One region of the Ruminococcus sp. J1101004sp1_RTP21198st1_B9_RTP21198_201120 genome, then DNA from elsewhere that is predicted to be linked to it. Evidence: riboswitches for the same ligand, from Rfam matches in the RefSeq annotation. Region 1 holds a riboswitch; the other holds the start of a gene.
The links. Region 1 has a riboswitch for cyclic di-GMP ahead of AB5618_RS07425 (transporter substrate-binding domain-containing protein). Riboswitches for the same ligand answer to the same signal wherever they lie in the genome.

Region 1 (3,510 bases):
AACGTGGATGAGATTGGGATTCTGGTTGATGTGCTTGCATCTGCAATCGGCGCACCGACCAACCCTTCAAAGATTGCCAATACCTTTGCCAGTGAGCGCCAGATGACTTATGCTAATAAAACCATCTCCAAGCATATCGACCATTTGACAGATGCCTTTTTGATTTCCAAGGCAAGCCGATACGATATTAAGGGCAGAAAGTATATCGGTGCAAATCTGAAATACTACTTTACTGATCTGGGACTGAGAAATGCACGTCTGAATTTCAGACAGCAGGAGCCTACTCATATCATGGAGAACATTGTTTATAACGAGCTGCTGATCCGTGGCTACAATGTTGATGTGGGTGTCGTGGATATCTTCGATAAGGATAAAGAGGGAAAACGTGTTCGCAAGCAGTTGGAGGTTGACTTTGTGGTGAATCAAGGAAACCAGAGATACTATATCCAGGTTGCATATGACATGACTTCGGAAGAAAAACAGACGCAGGAGTTCAATTCTCTGCGTAATATCCCGGACTCTTTCAAGAAGATCGTCATTGTAAATGGCAGCAAAAAGCCTTGGAGAAATGATGAAGGTTTTGTCATCATGGGAATGAAGTATTTCTTGCTGAATGCGAATAGTCTGGAATTTTAAGTCGATTTGAGTTGTTGCTGTGGTGTTGTTCTATTTCAAAAAAGAGTGAAATGATATAAATAAGGCCACGGCTGATTTCGTGTTGGAACAGCCGTGGCTCAGTTTATTTTTTTATCCGTACAAACGAGACTGTTCCGCAGATTATGTAGAACAGACAGAGTACGATTCCGATAGTGAGAACATCAGATGCATAATTACCAGAACCACGAACAGGAATATCACTTGATTCCCGGAAGTCTTTCAGCCATTTTGTTAATGTGCTGTATCCGATGCCAAGATTTTCTGCACATCCACGTACTCCGAGATCTTTGTGATCCTGATAGTACTGGACTGCATCAAGTTTAAATTGTTTGTCATGTTGCTTTGCCATATGAGATCCTCCTTCAGCATGCCTCTATTGTATCATGCTTATGTGTATTTGGAATTTCTCATTTTGGCTTGTACTATTTATATTTTAGCACCATTGTGTTTCACAGTTTCCGACATATAAGTGTTACCTATAAGTTTAAGCTGAACGGCGGTGATATAAAGGCGGTACAGGGAGATTCCTTTTATAACAGGAAGAATCTGAATCCGCAGATCCATGATACAGAAAAGAGGACGATGATGGCAGGCTTATTTTTTGTTTGAGTGTTCAAACTTCTATGTGACAAACGTAACTGTCTGTGATATTATAAAAACGATATAAGCGAAAATGACTTTTGCGGAAACGAAAGTATCTTTATATTTTTTTATCCGTATACTTCCTATAATGAGAATGAATACTTGCAAAGTTGATTACTAATATTTTTTCGTTATTACAGGTACAATAAGAACATGTAATAGCGGAAATGAGGTATAGTTACTTGCAGATAGAGAAGTATATTGCGGATAAAATAACATCTTTGTGTGAAAAGTGTGATATCAGTAAATATAGATTATCGCAGCTGTCGGGAATTTCCTAGTCATCACTGGGAAGAATCATGGCGCAGGAAAACCTGCCGTCGCTGATCACACTTGAAAAAATATGTACAGCTTTGGGCGTGACATTATCACAGTTTTTTCAGGAAGGTAATTCAGAGAATCTGACAGAAAAACAGAAAGAAGTTTTAAGGATATGGAACAATCTGAGTACAAATGAGCAGGAAACAGTGATGTCAATGCTGCGTGGTCTTCGGAAGTAGAAGAACAGTTTGAGTATATGTATCGGCTGTTCTTTTTTTGTTTTTTGTCGTTAAAACGGTAATGTTTTCTTGTGTATACTAGAGCATTAAAGTATAATGAAATCAGTTTTTTTGCATAAGTATTAAAGCTATAATAAGAAAATCGGCAAACCAGATGAAAGTCTGGGACGCAAAGCTACAGGGCCTGTAAAATGGCAGCCAGTTGCATGAAATGAGGTGCACTGTCTGTTTGGCAGTGCTTTTTTATGGTAGAGCACTTGAATAAGTAATACAGAAGCTGTTTGGAAAAATATTGTGAAAAATAGCGGGGAGGTTATTGATAATTAATGAATGTAAAATTAAAATCTGGAAGCAAGCAACTGTAGCCTAGAGGAGGGGAGAAAGATGAAGAAGTGCAAATTAGTACAGAATATAATGAATTTCAAATTTTGTTACATTATATTTTGCACAATTATATGTTTTATTGTTTTATCCGTTCCTACATTTGCCAAAGAAAACTCTGACAATGTTATCCGGGTAGGATCTTTTGAGGAAACTTATAATGTAGTCAATGAAAAGGGAGAAAGAAGCGGCTATGGTTATGAGTATCTTCAAGATATTGCAGGTTATGCAGGATGGACATATAAATACATAACAAGTGATTGGAAAAACTGCTTTACACAGTTGGAAAATGGAGAGATTGATATTCTTGGTGACATTTCCTATACAGACGAACGTGCTGAAAATATGCTTTTTTCCGATATGCCTATGGGGGAAGAGAAATATTACATCTATACGGATGCATCCAATAGGGATCTTACAGCAGGAAATTTGGATTCTTTTGAGGGAAAAAATATTGGTGTGTCTAAAGATAATATAGTGGAGGATGTGCTTAATGAATGGGAATCAAAATATGGTCTGCATACGCAGCATGTCAATGTTTCTAATACCACAGAAATTATGGACAAACTGTCGAAACATGAAATTGACTGCTTCGTTTCGGTAGAAGAATCCCGTTGGGAAGAATCGGATATTTCACCGCTTACAAGTATTGGAGAGACAGAAATCTATTTTGCCATAAATCCCAAACGTCCGGATATCAAAGAAGCACTGGATAGTGCTATGCGCAGAATCAAGGATGACAATCCATTTTACACTGATGATCTCTACAGGCGTTATCTTTCTGCACAGAGCAGCTCGTTTCTTTCAAAAGAAGAAAGGGAGTGGATCGGGCAGCATGGAGCAATCAGGATAGGGTATCTGAATCAGGATGGAGGTATCAGTAGTGTAGATCCATCAACAGGTAAACTGACAGGTGTTATCACAGATTATGTGGATCTTGCCCAAAATTGTCTGCAAGGTCAGACTCTGGAATTTGAATTAAAGGGGTATGATACAAGAAGTGAACTGCTTCAGGCATTGCAGGATAGAAAAATAGACCTGATTTTTCATGCAAACCAGAATCCATACTTTGCAGAAACAAATGGATTTGCTTTGTCGGATACGCTATTGACTCTCAATATGGCAGCAATTACGGCAAAGGATTCTTTTGATGAAAATAAAGAGAATACAGTTGCCGTTGAAAAAGATGATTTTGCATTGAAAGCATATCTTTCATACAATTATCCGCAATGGAAGGTTGTGGAATATGAGACATCAGATGCAGCAGTAAAAGCAATGCAGAAAGGGGAGACGGATTGTATTGTAAGCAATTCAGGTACTGTTTCAGACT
Region 2 (3,510 bases), on a different contig from region 1:
CAGTTATTGTTCCATTAGAAATCGCAGCAATCATCGGATTAGAACTAGTCCAAACCAATGTTTTATCAGCTGTCGTATCAACAGGTAAAATAGAAGCGTTTAATGTATATGATTTTCCAATTTCAAGAATTACATTATCTCTATCTAAGGATACACCTGTAATTGGTTTATTAATCGCTGTTGGTTTAGGTGCCTCTGTTGGTTTAGGTGCTGGTTTCTGACTACCTTTTACATTTACTTTGCAAATATATTTTACACCACCAACATTTGCTATAACATCTGCTGTTCCTGCACTTTTCGCAACAACTTTTCCATTTCTGGTTACAGCAGCTATAGCTATATTACTGCTTGTCCATTTAACTTTCTGTTTAGTACCTGTAACTTTTAATGTACTTGACTTTCCAACACTCAGAGTAACAGATTTTTTATTAAGCTTTGGTGTTTCAACAGTAACTTTGCAAGTGTATTTTTTACTACCGACCTTTGCAGTAATCACTGTTGTACCTTTTTTCTTACCAAAAACCACACCTTTAGAAGATACTGTTGCTACAGACTTTTTACTACTACTCCATTTTGCTTTTTTCTTTGTCCCTTTTAATTTTAAAGTCTTTTTCTGGCCTTTTGTCAAAGTAATTTTTTTAGAATTAATTTTTACTGCAGCCTGTACCGTTTGCATTGTTCCTAACTGTGTTGCTACTTCTGGTGATAACAATGTCAGTGAGAACACTGCGATCATTACCGCCAAAAACTTCTTCAGAAATCCTTGCTTCTTTTCCATGCGTTTTTCCTCCTTGAACGCTTCATGTGAATTTATATTTTCGCCCACATTCCCATGGGTAATCATATACATTTTACTGGATGATCTTTACTGATCCATATGCCGCATTCTTTAAAACAGCATTAAATCTCTCAGCATTTATTGAACCAATTTCTATACCATTATCGTAATATTCATTTATCATCCTTGTAGTAACTGCATAGTAAAAATACATATCATCATCTTCATCTAAATCTTCAAGATCCAGCTCAGTTGTAATACCACCTAATATATATTCTCCATCGTCTTCACTATAAACGCAGAAAGCATAATCTTCTGTATTTCCACCAAATCCATTTTGTGCTCCACAGTGCATTACAACAGTAGGATATTTTGGAGAATCTGAACTTTGATCCTTGCTCTCACCATCAGAAGATTCTGTTTCTGTGTCTTCACTTTCACTGTTATCATCATCTTCATTAAGTCCATCATAAAACTTCACATCATAAACACTTAAAGAATCTGGATTTTTTAAAATTCATTTAACTGCCTTAACAGCAGAATAAGCGTAAGATTCGTATTTTGCCTGCTCAATCGTTTCTGCTGAATCTGGATAATCAGGAATAGTATTCAGTAATTCGATTCCATCATCATATTTACCCTGTTCTAACAAATTCTCCGCTTCTTCATAAGTTGCTTTTTCTTTGCCTGTCTCTGCTTCATTTATAGCATCTTGTGCGCCGTCATAATCTATAATAGAGTTCAGTTTCTCAATTGCTTTATCATACTTTCCCTCATCAATAAGATCCTGTGCTTCTTCATATACAGCTTTCTGCTCTGCTAAATGCTGCTGTGGTTTTGCAATGCCAAAATAATAACCAGTTCCAGCAATGGCAACTACTGCTACTACGCCAATAAGGATTTTCTTGCTTCCTTTATTACTCTTTCCGTCATTATTCTGTATTGGTTGTGTCGCATTTCCGATTGGACAACCACAATGAGGACAAGCTCCTGCTTTATCCGATATTTCTTTCCCACATTCAGGACATTTTATAAGTGCCATAATGTATTTCCTCTCTTTACATGTTTGTTGTTTTATTTCTTACTCTACTCCCATTTGTTCTGCCAAATCATCAATAAAATCACCCATAGCAGCTGACCATTCTTCATCTGTTAGTTGTCCGTCACCATCTGTATCATGAGCCGAATAATATGGATCACTTGGATCATATCCATGAGTTTCTTCCGATGAATTATTGTTTGTACTATTTGAGCTACTGCTCGAATAACTTTTATATCTGCTTGTGCTTGAAGTAGAGCTACTTACACTTGAAGAATTGCCTAAAGTTTCTGCGTAATCCTCATCCTCCGAATCATCTTCATCAATTGTTAATTCATTGTCAGATGCTTCACCATACTCTTTAGTATCTGTGGTTTCATTTCCACAAGCTGCTACACTTATACCTAAGCAGCATACAAACAATAATGTAACAATTTTTCTTTTCATTAGACTGCCTTCTTTCCCTCAAAATATAAAAAGCATTCCTCTCCTGACTCGCTCGCCACGGAAAAGCAATGCTCTCCTATCATGTAAAAATTGCAACTGGCTGTCATACATATGCTTAGACCCTGTAGTTTTGCGCCACCGGATTTCTCCGGCTATGCCCTGTATTCAATTAGTGCTTGTTTTATAGCCAAACATTATTATCCAATAAATAAAACCACCACACATATAAGCCACTATGTCATACGGATCAGACACAGTATCCGTTCTAAATAAAGGTGTAATATATTCCCAGAATACGCCACATAAAAATAAAAGTAACTCTATTTGCCATAATCTATATATCATACCCTTATAGTAATAAAAAACACTGTTGCAATATGCTATAAAAGTAATTCCACCTACTAAATCATTAAAATAACATGTCATAAACCATTTAAGCCACGGTATTGAAATATAATTTTTTAGATGTTTATTTACTAATACTGCAACTAATGTCATTAACATGATTCTCAAATTTTTCTTCATTAACCATCAATTGAAAAAATAATCAATGCTAAAAGTACAGCTCCAACAACGCCCCAGAAACTTAATCCGTTATTATTATTCCCCGCCATACTAAACTCTCCTTCCAAAAATCTTTTTCATTTTTAATATATTGTTTCTATCTGGTCACAATAATAGCACTAAATCTGGATATAATCAATACAAATGTTTCTAATAGGTGACAATTCGTCGTATTATTTGACGCAGGAGTGCTACTATGCAATATATCTTAACTGATCTTCCACTTGGACATAATATCCAGACAGTACGCATGAATAAAGGTATGACACAAGAAGAAGTTGTTGCAAAACTACAGCTTATGGGAAGTCGTATCTCCCGAAGCACTCTTGCTAATATTGAAGTGGGGCGCAGGAACATAAAAGCCAGTGACCTGAAAGCGCTGCGATTACTGTTTGATGTTGAATATGAGGAATTTTTCAAAGATTAAAGCTATCGGGTATGATGTGATCCGGTAGCTTTTTGTTGTATTCTGACTGAAATAGTCTTATACTGGATTTATAATACTATTGGAGGTATGAAGCCTATGGGTATGTATGATCGTGACTGGTACCGAGAGTCCTACAAAGAAAAAGAAGAAAAATACGGCGGGGATTTCAGTTTACATAGTAAGCCTAAGAAGAAACATCAAAAGAAAAAAGCTGATAAGGCAAAAAATTATTCAACTTATCAAGAATCAACCTAC

Region 2: another riboswitch for cyclic di-GMP. It lies ahead of AB5618_RS13135 (hypothetical protein); the one in region 1 lies ahead of AB5618_RS07425 (transporter substrate-binding domain-containing protein).

What each region holds. Positions count from the first base shown of each region.
Region 1 covers NZ_JBCOMI010000009.1:2,430-5,939, reverse strand. The annotation lists gene AB5618_RS07440 (ATP-binding protein) at 1-636, shown strand, start outside; gene AB5618_RS07435 (transposase) at 740-1,006, opposite strand; gene AB5618_RS07430 (hypothetical protein) at 1,599-1,799, shown strand; cyclic di-GMP riboswitch class I at 1,934-2,009, shown strand; gene AB5618_RS07425 (transporter substrate-binding domain-containing protein) at 2,184-3,510, shown strand, end outside.
Region 2 covers NZ_JBCOMI010000018.1:12,516-16,025, forward strand. The annotation lists gene AB5618_RS13120 (Ig-like domain-containing protein) at 1-778, opposite strand, end outside; gene AB5618_RS13125 (hypothetical protein) at 852-1,259, opposite strand; gene AB5618_RS13130 (zinc-ribbon domain-containing protein) at 1,296-1,820, opposite strand; gene AB5618_RS13135 (hypothetical protein) at 1,860-2,264, opposite strand; cyclic di-GMP riboswitch class I at 2,353-2,433, opposite strand; gene AB5618_RS13140 (helix-turn-helix transcriptional regulator) at 3,025-3,255, shown strand; gene AB5618_RS13145 (hypothetical protein) at 3,352-3,510, shown strand, end outside.